Regions from separate parts of the Sporomusa sp. 246TCP1 genome, predicted to be linked through region 3. Evidence: riboswitches for the same ligand, from Rfam matches in the RefSeq annotation. Region 3 holds a riboswitch; each other region holds the start of a gene.

Region 1 (5,744 bases), 2.4 Mb from region 3:
CAAAGATTTAACTGATCCGAATGTATTGGCTGAAGGGGTTGAACATTCCTGGTACAATTATCCCGAAGCCGGTAAGGATCTTCATCCTTGGAGCGGTGTTACCAACCCACAATTTACCGGTCCTAAGGAAGGAACTAAGACCAACTGGAAATATCTTGATGAAACTGGCAAGTATTCCTGGATAAAGACTCCTAAATGGAATGGTAAAATGGCGGAGGTTGGTCCGCTGGCTAAGTATATTGTTATATATACTAAGGTTAAACAAGGTATTATTCAGCAGCCAACTTGGGCGGAAAAGCTTATGGTCGAGCAAGTTGATGCTGTGTCCAAGCTTCTTAATGTACCACCGGAAACCTGGATGCTTACGACGGTAGGACGGACAGCCGTCCGCGGACTGGATGCCCAACTGAGTGCCTATATAAATAAATATTTCTTTGATAAACTGGTAAATAATATTAAAGCCGGTGATACTACAGTGGCTAATTCGGCTAAATGGGACCCGGCAACCTGGCCCAAGGAAGCGAAAGGTGTGGGGCTACATGAAGCACCGCGCGGCGGTCTTAGTCATTGGGTAACAATTAAGAATGGAAAAATTGACAACTATCAGGCTATTGTTCCTTCTACCTGGAATGCTTGTCCCCGGGACGGCAAGGCCGGATATGGTGCGTATGAAGCCAGCATGATTGAAACCAAAGTAAAGATTGCTGAAAAACCACTTGAAATACTACGGGTGCTGCATTCATTTGATCCATGCTTAGCCTGCGCGACCCATCTGTTTGATAAAGAGGGTAAGGAAATTACTGTCGTTCGCACAGACCCGTATTTATAGAAAAAGGAGGATACCGGTCATGCGCCAAGGAGCTATGAAACCCTATTACTTGTTTAGCCCATGGACGCGAATTTTCCACTGGGTCATGGTAATATGTGTATTTATCCTGTTTGTTACCGGACTGTACATCGGTAACCCCTTTTTCCTGGGGACACAGGGGATGGAACCCACTTTTGCCGTTACTAATGGTATGGCAATGGAGATGATACGATATATCCATTTTCTCGCTGCGTATATCCTTGTTATCTCCTTTATCCCGCGTATTTATGGTTTTATTATTAATCCGGGCGACAGGCTGCTTCCTAAGCCCTGGACGAAACTGTATTGGACCGGGATGATAGATACTAAGCTGCACTATATGTTTTTGCGCAGCAAACACCGGCCCTATTTAAGAAATTCATTAGCCAGGTCAGGTTATTTGGCGGTGTACTTCATGTTTTTAATTGAAATCATAACCGGATTTGCCATGTATTACATGGTTGAACCTAACCGTTTTTTGGCAAAGATCTTTGGCCCTTTTAATAACTGGCTGGTCAATGAATATGTGGTACATATGATTCATCATTTTGTCGCCTGGTTTATCATCCTGTTTGTCATTGTCCATGTTTATATGGCCATCAGGGCAGATTTTACGGAAAAAGGCGGCGAGGTATCTGCTATGTTTTCGGGTCTTAAATATATGGAAGAAGAGCCTGACGATGCAGGAGATCTGATAGATACCAGGAAATGCAAGGCAAAGTAGGAGTTTTACCTATGGAAAAAATCGTTGTTCTCGGTGTTGGCAATATCTTAATGCAAGATGAGGGGTTTGGTGTCCGGGTGGTTGAAGAAATCACCCGGCGCTATACATTCCCGGAACATGTGCAAATTCTTGATGGCGGCACTCTCGGGATGGAGCTGCTACGCTTTATTGCCGGTGTCGATTACCTGCTGATTATTGATGCGGTAAACGGTGGCGGCATGCCTGGCGAGTTTTATCAATTTGCCAATGAAGAAGTTAAGGTCTATTTTAAACAAAAGGTATCTATGCACGAGTTAGGGGTTCAGGATGTGCTGACAGCACTTGAACTCTTAGGAGAGCCGGTAAAAGAGATAGTCGTTTTGGGCGTTCAGCCTGCCGTGATTGATATTGGTCTTGAACTGAGTCAGGTTGTGCAACCGGCTATTGATCAGGCTGTACTACGAACGATTACTGTTTTGAATTCCTGGGGTATAAACTGTCTTCCGCACACATAGTAATTTACAAATGCGGGAGGTGGGGCTTTGAACTACCGTGTTCTGTATGTTATTCTTACCCTGAGCGAAGAACCAGAGGTATTTCCCGCCGAGGATTACCGGTATAACCAGGAAAATAGCTGTCATGAGTTATTAATAATAGTTTTTGACCAGAAGCTTTGGGTAGATACCCGGGCAGTGAAGTTAAAAAAGGTATCAGGAGCCACTTTTTGCTGGCAGGAGTATGAGCAGGGACAATACATAGAACTTAATCAGTCAGATACTGTTTGCCCCGAATGCGGTTGGTGGCGGTGCCATGTCTGTGGTTCTTGCCGATGCAATAAACCGCTAAAACAGGATTAATTACAAAACAATGTACAAAGCTTGCAGGAAAAATGCTAATTTATGCGTATATTATATAAGGGATTTTACTTAATTCTTTCTTGAGGAGTGGTGATTATATTACGCGGTATTCGTGGTGCAACAACTGTTACAACTAATAATCGTGAAGAAATATTTGAATGTGTAGCCGAACTGCTTGCGGCAATCTCACGGGAAAACTTGCTGAATACCGAAGATATTGGGGCCGTAATCTTTAGCTCGACTCCTGACTTAAACGCTGCCTTTCCGGCAGCCGGGGCAAGAAAGTTTGGTTGGACGCAAGTACCACTATTCGGGACGCAAGAAATCGAGTGCCCTGATGCGCCGGCACTTTGTGTTCGCGTATTGATTTTGTGGAATACTGATTTGAGGCAGCAAGACATTAAGAATGTCTACCTACATGGCGCTGCCAGTTTACGTCAAGACAGTTAGCGATAACGATAGACTTATCGTTTTAGCATAAAACCTGCTTTGTAATTTGCAAAGCAGGTTTTATGCTTACTTTTTCTCGTGTGTATTTGCAATCATTCGCCAGCAGTGCAATAATATAGTGGTAACAAGGAGGCTTGCATAGTTGATGGATATAATCAATAAACTGATATCTATTGTTGTGCCCGTATATAACGAACAGGAAAATATTGATAATTTCTATAGTGAAGTTGTTAAACATATGGAACAACTGGCCTATTGTTTTGAAATTATTTTTGTCGATGATGGCTCAAGTGATGCCACGCCGCTTATTTTGGAGCGGTTAGCTACTGGTGATAAGCGGGTACGGGCGCTTATTATGGCGCGTAACTTTGGTCATCAGGTGGCCTTAACCTGTGGCCTGGACCATGCCCAGGGAGATGCGATAATTACTATGGATGGTGATATGCAACATCCGCCGGAAATGGTACCGTTGTTAATTAGTAAATGGGAGGAAGGCTTTCAGGTTGTCCAAACAGTCAGGAAAAATACCGAAGGAGTATCCTGGTTTAAAAATTTCACCTCAGGTATGTTTTATAAGTTGATGAATGCCTTATCGAATGTCCAGGTTGCCGAGGGTGGTTCTGATTTTAGATTATTAGACAAGCAGGTTGTAGACAGTTTTCGACGTTTTCGGGAACGCGCCAGATTTATTCGTGGTATGATTAGTGCAATTGGCTACCGTCAAACGAACATCGAATTTATTGCTCCCAAACGGTTTGCCGGTCAATCTAAGTTCTCTTTAAAAAAAATGCTGCATTTTGCCCTTGATGGGATTACTGCTTATTCTAAAACACCACTTCGTTTTGCATTTTACATCGGGATTCTGTTGGGATCTGTAAGCATTGGCCTAACCCTGCATGTTCTCTATATTAAAATTTTTACCGCCGAAGCAGTTCCTGGCTGGGCGACAATTACCGCCAGTATTTTGCTTTTAGGCGGCTTGCAATTGGCGGGAATTGGTATTATTGGAGAGTATGTTGGCCGGATATTTGAAGAAGTAAAGCAGCGTCCTCTTTACTGGTTGCGGGCTGAGCTCGGCACGCAAGTGGCAAAAGATAAACAGGCGACATTTGGCGAAAAAGGAACTTGACCTAATAAATGTAAAAAAAAACACGATTTTTGGGAAGGAATTTCTAAATCTAAGCCGAATAATAGTTTTAGAGCATTATAGAAAGCCGAATCCAGCTCTGGTACGGGGGAACCAATTAAGGGGGTGAAACTTGATAAGCGTCAGCTTTTCAAGTAGGGTGCCTGCAACCCTAACCCGTCAGCTAACCTCGGAGGCAAGTGAGAGGAGAAACCTATTTGCAAAAGTTTTTCAGGTTTATTGTCGCTTTATGCCTCTTTTTAGGGACAGCTGCTTTTGCTCACGCTGCGGGTACATATGAGGTTGGCGACCAGGGAGATGATGTTGCCGCTATTCAAGCTCAGCTTAATAATCTGGGGTTTAATGCCGGTGCAGCAGACGGCGATTTTGGAAACTTAACGCTTAATGCCGTTAAATCTTTCCAAAAAGAGCGTGGTCTTGAATCAGATGGTGTGATTGGAGCGCAAACCTATCGTGCTCTGATGGGACGCGATATTCCAGCCAGTCGTGATTCCTCTACTGCTTCGGTAAGGCGTATCATTCAGACTTCCATGCGTTACAGAGGTGTACCGTATGTATTTGGTGGGACAAGTCCTGATGGTTTTGACTGCTCTGGCTTCACTCGCTATGTTTTTGCTCAGAGCGGCGTCTATTTGCCACGAATGGCTGATGAACAATTTGAAGTTGGGCGGCATGTATCTTATGGTCGTCTTCAGCCTGGGGACTTGGTGTTTTTTAGCACTTACACTTCAGGAGCATCTCATGTCGGCATCTATATTGGTGATAGTAGATTTATCAGTGCTACGTCTAGTAGTGGTGTAAGAATTGACAGTCTAGATAGTGGTTACTGGGGTTCGTGCTACATCGGTGCTCGCCGGGTGATGTAAAGTAAGAAAGGAAGGCATGACAGCCTTCCTTTTTTATTGCCCCTGGGTACTTGTATTTAACGATAGGAACTGAGACAATATAAGTGTAAAGTCAAGCATTATTATAGTGGAGATATTATTATGTTTAGTTTTTATTGGCGAAAGTTCATAGTACCCTATTGGTTATTAGCTTTAACAGCGGTACTGTGTTTTATTGTTGCAAGTTTAGCGGGCTTGGCGGCGCCGCTGGTAGTTAAGCTGCTGATTGACGATGCGCTGACCAGTGGCAATATTGCGTTTTTGCATCTGATTACTGCGGGTATCATAATTCTATACTTCATTCGTGGATTATTTTCTTATTTTTATGGATGCAGTATGGCAAAAGCCGGCAATAAGATGCTGGCTAAACTGCGGCAGGATATGTTCAGTAAGTTGCAGTCACTAGATTATGCCTATTTCATGAAAACTCCGTCAGGTGAGCTTATTTCTCTATTTACCAATGATCTATTGTTTATTCAACAGGCCGTTACGGTAGGTATTCCTGATGCTATTGTTGAGTCACTCAATCTACTGGCTATCATGGCAATTATGATTTATTTTGATTGGGAGCTGGCGATCGTGACTTTTGCAACTTTGCCATTTATCATCATTGCCATCAGTTTTTTTAATAATAAAGTTGGCCGGTTAGGAGTGCTTGTTGAACATACGCTGGCGAAAGTCACAGCCATTATTCAACAATCGCTCATATCGATCATAGTCGTGCAAAGTTATGTCCGGGAAGGTTATGAATACAAAAAATTCAGTGAAAAGATTCAGCAAGCAGCAAACGAATTGCTAAAAGCTCAGCGATTAAGTGCAATTTTGGTGTCATTGGTAGAATTTCTTGCCGCTATCG
Region 2 (5,744 bases), 2.3 Mb from region 3:
AGTACTTACCACATCATCAGAGATTCCTGAAGAGGTAGCCGGACCAAAAATCTCATCAACCGATATAAATGCCAATTCATCATCGACATTACCCAGTGTTCCCTGAAATACGAAACCACCAAGGGTTGTAATTACTACAAGATCACCGATCATGCGTTTGAGAAGGCAAATTAAATCGCGGCTCTCCTGACGCTCACTTGCTTCGGTTCTTTGTGTTTCTTCAGCCGAGATGCACAGTCCTGGGCTTTTACCATTGTCAAAGGGACTAGTCTTTACTCCCGTAGCTTTGGCGACGATTTGCCATAAATCAAGATTAAGGAATCTTACATCTACAACCTCGCCGCCAGGAGAAAGAATCTCCACATTCGAATCCGCTTCAATGGCTGGCGATAAAAAGGCTACACGGCAGTCATCAATTTTTTGCAGATTGCCAAAATAAACTATACCGTCAAAACCAAACAATAATACGTCAGTGTTTAACTCATGTTCGAGTTCCTTAATTAAGCATTCGTTACGGAGCTCTCTGAATATGCTCATAAGTAGACCCCCTTCAATATATCTGATAAACAGGTATGTTACTATACTGTATGAGCAGTAGCAGCAAAGTGTTACTCGCGAATGGTATTATGTCAGGCTAGTGAATAAAAAGTTTACTGTTGCAGGGATTCTTACTTTTGATAAAGAAAATACTATTTGAAGGTGAAAACAAATCATCATAAGGGAGGTGACTCATATGCCAATCGTACAAATCGACTTGATTGAAGGACGTTCCTTAGAGCAAAAGCGGGAGATGGTTAAAAAAGTAACTGAAGCCATTGTTGATACAGCCAAATGTCCACCGGAAGCTGTAACTATCGTGGTTCGCGAAGCTCCTGCCCAACATATTGGTAAAGCAGGTGTATTAGCATCTGACAGATAAAGAGTAAGCCATTTCGTAAATCAATGGCTTACTCGCTAAAAAGGTGGTGCCTTAGTATGCTACCGCTACATTTTGCGATTGAACTTGAAACCGCGATAAACAGTCAGTTAACAAAGCTAGCTGCTCCAGCTGATATTATACCGGTAATCACGCTGATCCATAACTGCCAAATGAATTTTTTGGAGCTGTTATCAGCAGCCAGCACAGTAAATATCGACATCGCTCCGTATCCGCTGGTAACAGAGGACCAATTACTTGGCTCAGATACCTCATGGCAGCAACTTACTTTACATACCGATGCCACTAACGCCAGTTTGCTGGTATTTACAACTCTGTGGCCTATCTACGTGGCTACCGATAAGACAGTCCAATTTTACCAACAGGCAGCTGCGAACAGCGCCCAGCCTCAGACTCGATTATTTTTTAGTTCCCTTAGTCATGTAAAGAAGATTTTGTGCAGAAGACTGGATGCTATTATCCAGATATACTATAACCACTATTGGGGAGAGATCGGGTTTGCACCGTTTGCACTGGGAAAGGATTAGCCTTCCCGGTACGCCACTCCCATGCCTCCTGGCGGATACTCAAACAGGATGTTGTCAAACCGGCAAATTAGACGGCAGGCACCGCATTCAACACATTGTTTATAATGTACCAGTATGGGACTGCCTGAGTGGCAGTCCCATTTAAATACGCCGGTAGGACAGATGGTTAGGCATTGCTTCTCTTCACAGGTAAGGCAGTGTTCCTGATTTTGTACAGCAACATGCTGAATGGTGTTATCTGGATTAAAATGTATGAGCACAATTTTATCCTGTAGTTGCATTAGTGAATCACCTTCCACGTTTGCCAAATATCGGACAATATCTTCAAGACTGGCTGCATGCTTGTCATTTTTTTGTATATCATAAGCCGCTTGGCCCGTTTGGGCATGGTATATACTCGCGAAACCTGATAAGCCGCTTCGTTTGCCATATGGGAATAAAGATCAAAAGCATAGGGAATTTTACGCATTAACGCGGCAGCACCGGCGTTAGCTTGTAAATCTTGTATAATAAAGCTTTCTTGTAAAAGCCTGGTATATAATGACAACTTACCTATCGAATAATCCCGGCTAATCTTTGCCGCATAGACGGCTTTGGCTGCATAAAAACCAGACCACATTGCAAGGTTTATGCCATGTGTACCATTGACCAGTGAACCGGCGTCACCAATAATCACCAGGCCGGGATGCACCAATGGGGGAATAGCGTTATAACCCCCCTCGGGAATTAATGAGCCGCCATATTCAATCGTCTGGCCCCCGGCAATTAACCGTTTGATGTGGGGGTGTTTTTTTACGCGTTCTAAGAGGTCATTGGGGTTAAAGCCTGCTTGGGCAAAACTGGCTACCGCCATGCCTACACTGATATTAATACTGTCGCTAAAGGTATGTATGGAACCAGTGCCGTTAAATCCGGCAGTAGGATAACCAAGCAACCCGATTATTGTGCCTTGACCTGGCCGCAAATTAAATCGTTCTTCAATCAGACTTGCTGGTAGGGCAATAGTCTCTTTTACATATAGAGACATGTTTTCCGGTGTTACCCGGGGCGCCAGCCCTGAACGTTCTGCCAGCAAAGAATTAGCGCCATCTGCCAGAATAATGATATCGGCCAAAAACTTGCCATCATTTTGCGTTAGTACACCTGCAGCCAGACCATCCTCGTTAAATACGACTTGCTTTACCGTATGGTTGAAAAGTATTTGCGCACCAGCTTCTGTTGCTTTGCCGGCCAGCCAAGTATAGAGGTTAATACGCTTAACAGAAAATTTATTGTAAGGTGCGGCGGCAAGCCGGTCGCTCTGAAATCTTGAAGAAAGAACAGAATCCTCAGTCATCAACCAATAGGCTTGATCAGTGATAATTCGTTCACAATGACACTCTTCCCAAAAGTTAGGGAAAAGTTTATGGGTAGGCTCAGCCATAATACTGGCGCCGCCGCAGTTTTTGGCCCCGGCATAAGGACCGCGTTCCAGGACAAGCACGTTAAGGCCGTCACGAGCCAGAAAATAGGCTGCTGTTAATCCGGCTGGACCGGCCCCGGCAACAATAATGTCATATTTTTTTTCAGCGATGCTACTATCCTGATTTTCTGCTTGTAAGCTGCTGATTTTATCTGGTATTTTGTGTGGTCTTTTAGCCTCATACCAATGTTTTAACATATACTCACCCAGCTTTAGTTTACGCTTAATGCGGAATATATATTTAGGGGCGCGCATACCAAAGCATTATAAAGAAACTAGCTGTTAATAATCAATATTCTCAGATAATTTATTAAAACAAGAATTGCATCATCCCAAACTATCCTGTATCATAACAGCATGCCGAATTTCCTAATAAAAAAGGAAAATGGGGGAACCATTTATGGGGTGAATCCGCAATTGCGGTAGGGATTTCCCTTTGTCCCGAACCCGTCAGCTAACCTCGTAGGCAGTTAGAAAGGGGTGTTTTCTATGAAAAACATCAAAAAAATCGTTACAAGTACTATTGTAATGGCAGTTTTAGCAGCTACCATCTGGACACCGCTGACTTTTGCTGCCCTTGGCGACCAAACACTTAGCATCGGTATGACAGGCCAGGATGTAATTGAACTGCAAACTAAGCTTAGTGATTTGGGGTATAGCAATCTTACTGTTGACGGTATTTTTGGTGAAACTACCGAACAGGCGGTAATGAACTTTCAACAGGCAAAAAACCTTACTGCCGATGGTGTTGTCGGTCAGGATACTTTACAAAGCCTATACGGTGGTCGTATGCCGGAAGCATCGCGCGGCACTGCACCAGGACGTTATAAGGCCGTCCTGGACATAAAAGCTACCGCCTACGCTGCCGGTCCGCACGATAATGCCCAATGGGGCAATTTAACCTATATGGGAACCCAGGTTCGTCCAGGCGTAATTGCCGTCGATCCCAATGTTATTCCGCTTGGTTCAAGAGTATATATTGAATTTGCCGATGGCAATAGCATGTATGGTATTGCCGAAGATACAGGCGGCGCAATTAAAGGAAACCGTATTGACATTGCAATGCATTCTGTCGATAAAGCCTATGACTTTGGTGTCCAAAATGTAAGAGTTTATGTCCTTAACTAGCAACACTGCCTGACGGTTTCGTCAGGCAGTGTATTATTTTTTTTGTACTTACATAAAAAGTGGTAGCTTTGGCAAGTTTATTTATGTTATTATATTGGGAAATACCTTTATGATCATGTTGTGTACGAAAGGAGTTCTGTTAATGTTTGACAACAAATTTGGCCCAGAAGGCTTAACATTTGATGATGTATTACTTGTACCTGCCAAATCCGATGTTTTGCCCAGAGAAGTTGAAGTATCTACCTTTTTAACCAAAAACATTAAGCTTAACATTCCTATCATTAGTTCGGGAATGGACACTGTTACCGAGGCTCGAATGGCAATTGCCATGGCACGTGAGGGCGGGGTAGGGGTAATCCATAAAAATATGCCTATTGCTGCTCAGGCCAACGAGATTGACAAAGTCAAACGTTCTGAGCATGGTATTATTGTTGATCCCATTTTTTTATCACCTGATAATTTACTGCAAGATGCCCATGACCTTATGGAAAAATACCATATATCTGGTGTTCCGGTAACTGATAATGGTAAATTAGTAGGTATCTTAACCAATCGTGACCTTCGTTTTGAAACTGATTTAAGCCGCAAGATTGGTGACTGCATGACGAGAGAGCACCTCATTACTGCACCTGTTGGCACATCGCTAACGCAGGCCAAAGAAATTTTGCGTGAACACCGGATTGAGAAATTGCCATTACTTGATACTGATGGTAACTTAAAAGGACTTATTACCATCAAGGATATCGAAAAAGCCCAGAAATACCCTAATTCCGCCAAAGATCCTAAAGGACGTCTGTTAGTAGCTGCCGCCATCGGCGTAGGTTCTGATATGATGGACCGTGTTGAGGCCGTTGTCGGCGCTAAGGTTGATGTCATTGTTGTTGATACCGCGCACGGTCATTCAACAGGAGTGCTTGACTGTGTACGGAAAATCAAAAATGCTTTTCCGCATGTGGATCTTATTGCAGGCAACGTTGCCACTGCCGAAGCCACCCGTGCCTTAATCGAATCAGGTGCAGATGCTGTTAAAGTTGGCATTGGACCAGGTTCTATTTGTACGACCCGGGTAATTGCCGGTATTGGTGTACCTCAGATTACGGCAATTTATAATTGTGCTAAAGCTGCACAGGAGTACAATGTACCGATTATAGCCGATGGTGGTATCAAATACTCAGGTGATGTAGCTAAGGCTATTGCCGCTGGTGCTCAGATTGTAATGGTCGGTAACTTACTTGCCGGTACCGAAGAAAGCCCGGGAGAAACCATTATTTATCAAGGGCGCAGCTATAAAGTATATCGGGGTATGGGCTCACTGGGAGCTATGGCCGAAGGCAGCAAGGATCGTTACTTCCAGGAAAACATGGACAAGCTGGTCCCTGAGGGAATTGAAGGCCGAGTACCGTATAAGGGTTCAGTAGCTGATACGGTATTCCAGCTAATTGGCGGTCTTCGCGCCGGAATGGGGTATTGTGGTGTACGTAATATTCAGGAACTTATCACTAAAACCCAATTTATCCGGATCACCGGTGCCGGTCTGAGAGAAAGCCATCCGCATGATATCAGTATTACAAAAGAAGCACCAAACTATAGTGGCTGATAAGTAAAACAACAAAAATGCTTTGGACATTTAATTTGTCCAAAGCATTTTATTTATCTTACCACGGTGACGGTGTTTCAAAATTAACTACCC
Region 3 (5,744 bases):
CGGTTGGAGGCGGCGTCAATCTCAAAGACATCCATTGATGTACCAGTGGTAATTTTATCACAATTGTCACAATGGTTACAAGGGCTGACAGTAGGGCCATTCTGGCAGTTGAGCGCTTTAGCCAAAATTTTGGCGGTACTGGTTTTGCCGGTTCCGCGTGGCCCGGCAAACAAATAAGCATGAGCAATTTTGCCAGTAGTAATCGCATTTTTCAAAGTAATGCTGATATGTTCCTGACCAACCAGATTGTCAAAATCCTGCGGTCGCCATTTCCGATATAAAGCTACATAGGCCATCCCTACACCACCTATCCAGGTAAAACTTCATTTATAACTCTATGCAACATATTAAAATTTGTAGGCTATAACTTATTTATTATTCCACAACGTTAAAATATTTCCCTTTTTAAAGAAAATAATTAATAATAATATTTAGCCTTTCCATCTATCTAGATAACAAAAAAGCAGCCTGCTTATTGGGCTACTTCATGCGGAAATTATGCTTTTGTCTGTCTTATTGCTACATCCTTGTTTCCCACGACGGACCACAGCAGCAACCAGGCACCCTTGCGGCACATAAGAGGGATCACTTAGCGCTGCTTCCTTCCGGACCTGACGCGGTTCATGAGTTCTTATTGCGTAAGACCCGGTACTGCTATAGCCCGTCCTGGAAAACAAAAAGCCGTAGCCGGCTTCAATTCTTAATTTAATATGGCGGAGAGAGAGGGATTCGAACCCTCGGTAGAGTTTCCCCTACACACGCTTTCCAGGCGTGCTCCTTCAACCGCTCGGACATCTCTCCAAGTGCTCTCAACAGAACATTATTATAGCTTATTTGGACATACAATGCAACCGGTAATTGTTAGCATTTTTTACAGTAATGCAGACTACATAAAATGCTACGCGAGAATACTGCTTAATTATAACCAGTACCAAGGGGCTTGTCAAGCTGCTGCCTAGCAAAACTTCAGCAGATCAACGAGTATCATAAAAGTCAATCAATGAATAGTAAAAGGGGGTTGCCTCAAAAATGAGACAACCCCCTTTTACTATTCTTTCAAGTGGTAGGGAACGGTAGTTACAATAACGTTTTCCCTCCAAATAAGGGTATTCCGCAAAAACCAGCCAGTCTGATTATGCAAGAGCCGGTGCCAGGATTTCCGCGTCTCAAACTCAGGGATAATGACTGTGATATAATCATCTGGTCCCTTTTCCCGCTCCTTCTTCTCAATAAAATGCAGGAGTGGCCGCATTAGTAACCGGTAGGGCGAACGAATAACGATTAATTCTATACCCGGATCCCACAGCTTCCACTTTTCAACAACTTTCTTTGTCGTTTCTTCATTATTAGATACATGAACAGCCAAAATATTATCACCAATCATTTTGGCATATTTAATGGTTTCATACACCACGCGCGTTGTTGTCGATACAGGTACAATAACAATATGTTTACCCTCTGGAAAAGTAGCCGCTCCCTTTTCATAGCATTCTTCCGGCAGATGTAGTTGATCGGCTATAGAGTTATAGTGGCCCCGGATGGCTGTAAAGATATAAATCATAATAGGAATAAACAACAAGATAATCCAGGCACCATAGAGAAATTTTGTTACAGTAATAATAAGAACAACCAGACCGGTAGTCGTAGCACCAATGCCATTTAGCAGCGCCCGAACCTGCCATCCTTTACCACGCTCCCGGTTCCAGTGAACGACCATGCTGGATTGAGCAATAGTAAACGAAATAAATACACCAATAGCATACAGCGAAATGAGATGCTCAGTATTTCCCCGAAACACGATAATTAACAACGCAGCCGCGACAGTTAGTAAAATAATACCATTAGAAAATGTCAACCGCTCGCCACGTGTCGCCAAATAACGGGGCATATACCCATCCTTAGCCACAATAGATAACAGCACCGGCAAGCCGTTGTAGGCCGTATTGCCTGCCAGATATAACACCAGCATTGTAGTAATTTGAATATAATAATAGGCAGCCGAACGGCCAAAAATTTCTTCTGCCAATTGCGACATAGCCGTTACCTCAGCTATCGGTAAAATGTGATAATGCATGACAAGGTAGGTAATACCCAGGAACATAAAACCCAGGGTTCCAGCCATCCAGTACGTAGTAATAGCAGCATTACGGGCTTCCGGCTTGCGGAACATGGGAACACTATCTGCAATAGCTTCTACCCCTGTCATTGAACTACAACCATTGGCAAAGGCCCTTAAAATCACAAACAACATCGCCCAATCCAGTTGCTGGCGGGCTAAGGACTCTGGTGGCAGCAGATAGGGAGCAACAGTAACGGACTTCCATATACCTATTACAATTAAAATGATGATACCAAACAAAAAAGCGTAGGTAGGTATTACGAAGGCATTGGAGGATTCCCGAACTCCGCGCAGATTAACTAGCATTAATATGGCAAAAAGAACCAGTACATCAATGATAACTTCCCGCCCCGCCAAGGCAGGAAAAGCCGAAACAATAGCTGCTGTGCCGGCCGAGACACTCACCGCAGCTGTCAGTACATAATCGGCAAAGACTGAGCCAGCTGCCACCAACGCCGGCATCTTGCCCAGATTCTTCTTGGCCACCGTATAGGCCCCGCCACCCTCAGGATTGGCTTTAGCCACCTGCACATAGGATAACACTACAATAGCCAGCAGTGACAGAATACCTATAGCCACAGGCCCCATAAACCCGTAAGCTACCAGGCTGGGAACAGCAACCAACGCAAGCATTATTTGTTCCGGACCATAGGCAACAGATGATAATGCATCTGAGGAAAAAATAGACAATGCCTTCCATTTTGGAAGTTTTTCGTGAGCCAATTCCCGGTTATGAAGTGGCTTGCCGATAAGTAATCGGCGAAGTACGCGCATCATAGTAGCGCCTCCAGTTTCATTATTCATTTTTTTAACACAAAAAAAAGACCTGTCGGTCTTTCGACCCCTGCTTTAGCCTGCGAAGTTAGCTGACGGGTAGGATGACAAGAGAAAAACATCCCTTTTACCTAATTGGCAAAATTAACCCCAAAAAGTGGTTCCTCCGCTTCCAAAATGGAACTCGGCATTATGTTATGTTTAACTAACTGTAATCATACTGCTTTTCTAATCGCACATAAAGTTCGCCTATGCTTCTTTAACGCCTGCTAGATGTCATGGCTACTCACTAAACAATATTGGATTCTTCGCTCACAGTCACGCTTTCTTTTGCGTGTTGTGGCTCGTCATTCCCCAAAAAATTCATGTTTATCGGCTATAAATAGCGACTGGACTGTCATAAAGACGGCCAAGAAAATTACACCAATATACTCTTATAAATAAAGTCCAACCACTTGTTTGAATGAAGTGGTTGGACTTTATTAATAACAATCATTTCCGCAGCTATTAGAACAATGGCATCGCGTTTTCCCCTGCAATTCCTGCCAAATAATTTTGGCTATATAGCCACCCGCAACTAAGCCGAAAATAAATACAATTATCGTATCCATCCCGCTCACGTCTTTTTCCCTAGTAGCCCAGAAGACTTCCTATTTGGTAAACTAAGAACGACATTATCCATGCCAGGGTAGTTGTATATACGGTAGCAAAAATTGGCCATTTCCAGGAATTTGATTCCCGTTTGATAACTGCTAATGCTGCCAGGCACGGTGAATAGATAAGCACAAACACCATCAGAGAATAGGCAATTAATGGGGTAAAGCTGCTATCATTGGCCAGCGCTTGCTGCAACGCAACCGACCCTTCATCGGCTTCACCTACATTATAGATAGTACCCATGGTACTAACCAAAACCTCTTTCGCGGTAAAGGCCGCAATTAAACCAATGCCTGACCGCCAATCAAAGCCCAATGGTCGAATAGCCGGCTCAATAAATTTGCCGAGCTGTCCAGCATAGCTTTGGGCTAATTTTTCCCCAGCCTCTTCTTTCTGGAAGTGTTCAATCTGCTCTTCATTTTCAGTCTTGAGTTCCAGATAACGCATGGCCCACGGATATAACTCAGTGTTAGCTGCTTGTATTTCCTGCAGCTTTGTCTCTTTAGCCGTTGTTAAAGCAACTAATTCAGGACTATCTTCTTCCACCCCTTCGACTTGCTCCTCAAACTCTTCATTAATGGTACTTATATCAGTAATTACTATCTGCAGCGGTGCATGGTCTTCTACAGCAACAATCTTCAGCGGCGCACCAACCTGCTCTGCCACTTGCTGACTAAAACCAGCTTCTGCTTGGGCGATTAACTCTTGATAGTCTTTACTATAATTAACATCACTAGGGTAATTGACCATAAACCAGACCAAAATCGAAACTGCCAGAATAATGGTACCTGCTTTTTTCAAATAGAGCACACTGCGTTCCCACATATGCATGCAAATGGATTGCAATGTAGGTACACGATAAGGAGGCAACTCCATAACGAAGGGTTCTGGCTCGCCTTTGAATAATACGCTGCGAAAAACACGCGCCATAATTACAGCCAAAAATATCCCTAATACGTAAACGGAAAATAACACCGTACCTGCCATACTTTCACTAAAGAAAGCAGCAATCAACAAAGTATATACCGGTAATCTTGCACTGCAACTCATTAGTGGTGTTACCAGAATAGTCACTAGCCGGTCTCGTGGATTCTCTAAGCTCCGGGTACCCATAATGGCAGGCACACTACAGCCAAAACCCAATAATAGCGGAATAAACGATTTACCATGTAGTCCTACAGAGTGCATAACTTTATCCATAATAAAGGCCGCTCTAGCCATATAACCGCTATCTTCCAAAACGGCAATTCCTAAAAACAATAACAATATATTAGGCAAAAATACAATGACGCCGCCAACACCGCCGATGATGCCATCGACAACCAATGACTTGAGATCACCTGCCGGCATATAGAGGCCTGCATAGGCGCCAATGGCCGCTACGCCCTCTTCAAGCCACTCCTGCGGATAAGCTCCGATAGTAAATACCATATTAAATAATAGCCACATAAGTCCTAGGAATACAGGCAAACCTAACAGCCGGTTGGTAAGTACCCTGTCAACCTTGTCAGAAGTCGTTAACCAGCCATCCCGTTTGGAAACAATAACATCCTGACATAGTGAGCCTACAAACTGATACCGTAAATTAGCAATCGCCAGTTCAGGATCAGTCTCAAAGGTAGCCTGCAGGCTCTCTCTAGCAGCAGCGACAACAGTAGTCACCCGCGCTCCCCCGGGCAATGCTTGCACCGTATTTCGGATCTCCGGGTCGTTCTCTAACAGCTTTATCGCCAACCACCGCAGCGGAAAGTGCAAATTATGCCGTTCTTCTGCTAACAAGGCACTGATTTCTGCAATTTTTCCTTCCACCGCATCACCGTAGTTAATAATAAAAGGTTTTTGTGCCTTTTCCTCAGCTACCTTTACAGTCGCTGCTAACAACTCATCGATACCGTTGTGGCGATTGCCAACAGTCCGAACTACCGCTACCCCCAGTTTCCGGGATAATACTTGCTCGTCAATTTTGGTGCCCATATCCTCAGCGACATCAGTCATATTAAGAGCTACTACCATGGGTCGTTCCAGTTCTAAAAGCTGCACCGCCAAATATAAATTGCGCTCCAAATTGCTGGCATCCAGAATGTCCACAATGACATCCGGCTTATCCTTAATGATAAAATTACGTGCCACAAGTTCATCTACTGAATGGGCTGTTAAGCTATAGGTGCCTGGTAAATCAACTATTAATAATTCT

The links. A riboswitch is a leader RNA that binds a small molecule or an ion and turns the genes downstream of it on or off. The one in region 3 is predicted to bind cyclic di-AMP.
Region 1: it holds a riboswitch for cyclic di-AMP, as region 3 does, so the genes downstream of both, AC1ECB_RS04205 (C40 family peptidase) here and AC1ECB_RS21430 (APC family permease) in region 3, are expected to answer to the same signal.
Region 2: it holds a riboswitch for cyclic di-AMP, as region 3 does, so the genes downstream of both, AC1ECB_RS10925 (peptidoglycan-binding protein) here and AC1ECB_RS21430 (APC family permease) in region 3, are expected to answer to the same signal.

The regions. Positions count from the first base shown of each region.
Region 1 is NZ_CM170492.1:878,458-884,201, forward strand. It holds gene AC1ECB_RS04175 (nickel-dependent hydrogenase large subunit) at 1-829, shown strand, start outside; gene cybH (Ni/Fe-hydrogenase, b-type cytochrome subunit) at 849-1,571, shown strand; gene AC1ECB_RS04185 (HyaD/HybD family hydrogenase maturation endopeptidase) at 1,583-2,065, shown strand; gene AC1ECB_RS04190 (hypothetical protein) at 2,093-2,407, shown strand; gene aroH (chorismate mutase) at 2,498-2,857, shown strand; gene AC1ECB_RS04200 (glycosyltransferase family 2 protein) at 3,003-3,986, shown strand; cyclic di-AMP (ydaO/yuaA leader) riboswitch at 4,060-4,197, shown strand; gene AC1ECB_RS04205 (C40 family peptidase) at 4,202-4,870, shown strand; gene AC1ECB_RS04210 (ABC transporter ATP-binding protein) at 4,991-5,744, shown strand, end outside.
Region 2 is NZ_CM170492.1:2,263,884-2,269,627, reverse strand. It holds gene AC1ECB_RS10950 (hypothetical protein) at 1-537, opposite strand, end outside; gene AC1ECB_RS10945 (2-hydroxymuconate tautomerase) at 734-919, shown strand; gene AC1ECB_RS10940 (hypothetical protein) at 976-1,464, shown strand; gene AC1ECB_RS10935 (ferredoxin family protein) at 1,461-1,745, opposite strand; gene AC1ECB_RS10930 (FAD-dependent oxidoreductase) at 1,745-3,124, opposite strand; cyclic di-AMP (ydaO/yuaA leader) riboswitch at 3,275-3,411, shown strand; gene AC1ECB_RS10925 (peptidoglycan-binding protein) at 3,416-4,054, shown strand; gene guaB (IMP dehydrogenase) at 4,197-5,651, shown strand; gene AC1ECB_RS10915 (polysaccharide deacetylase family protein) at 5,710-5,744, opposite strand, start outside.
Region 3 is NZ_CM170492.1:4,536,185-4,541,928, forward strand. It holds gene dnaX (DNA polymerase III subunit gamma/tau) at 1-296, opposite strand, end outside; RNA gene ffs (signal recognition particle sRNA small type) at 552-651, opposite strand; tRNA gene AC1ECB_RS21425 (tRNA-Ser) at 712-801, opposite strand; gene AC1ECB_RS21430 (APC family permease) at 1,049-2,896, opposite strand; cyclic di-AMP (ydaO/yuaA leader) riboswitch at 2,956-3,093, opposite strand; gene feoB (ferrous iron transport protein B) at 3,524-5,744, opposite strand, start outside.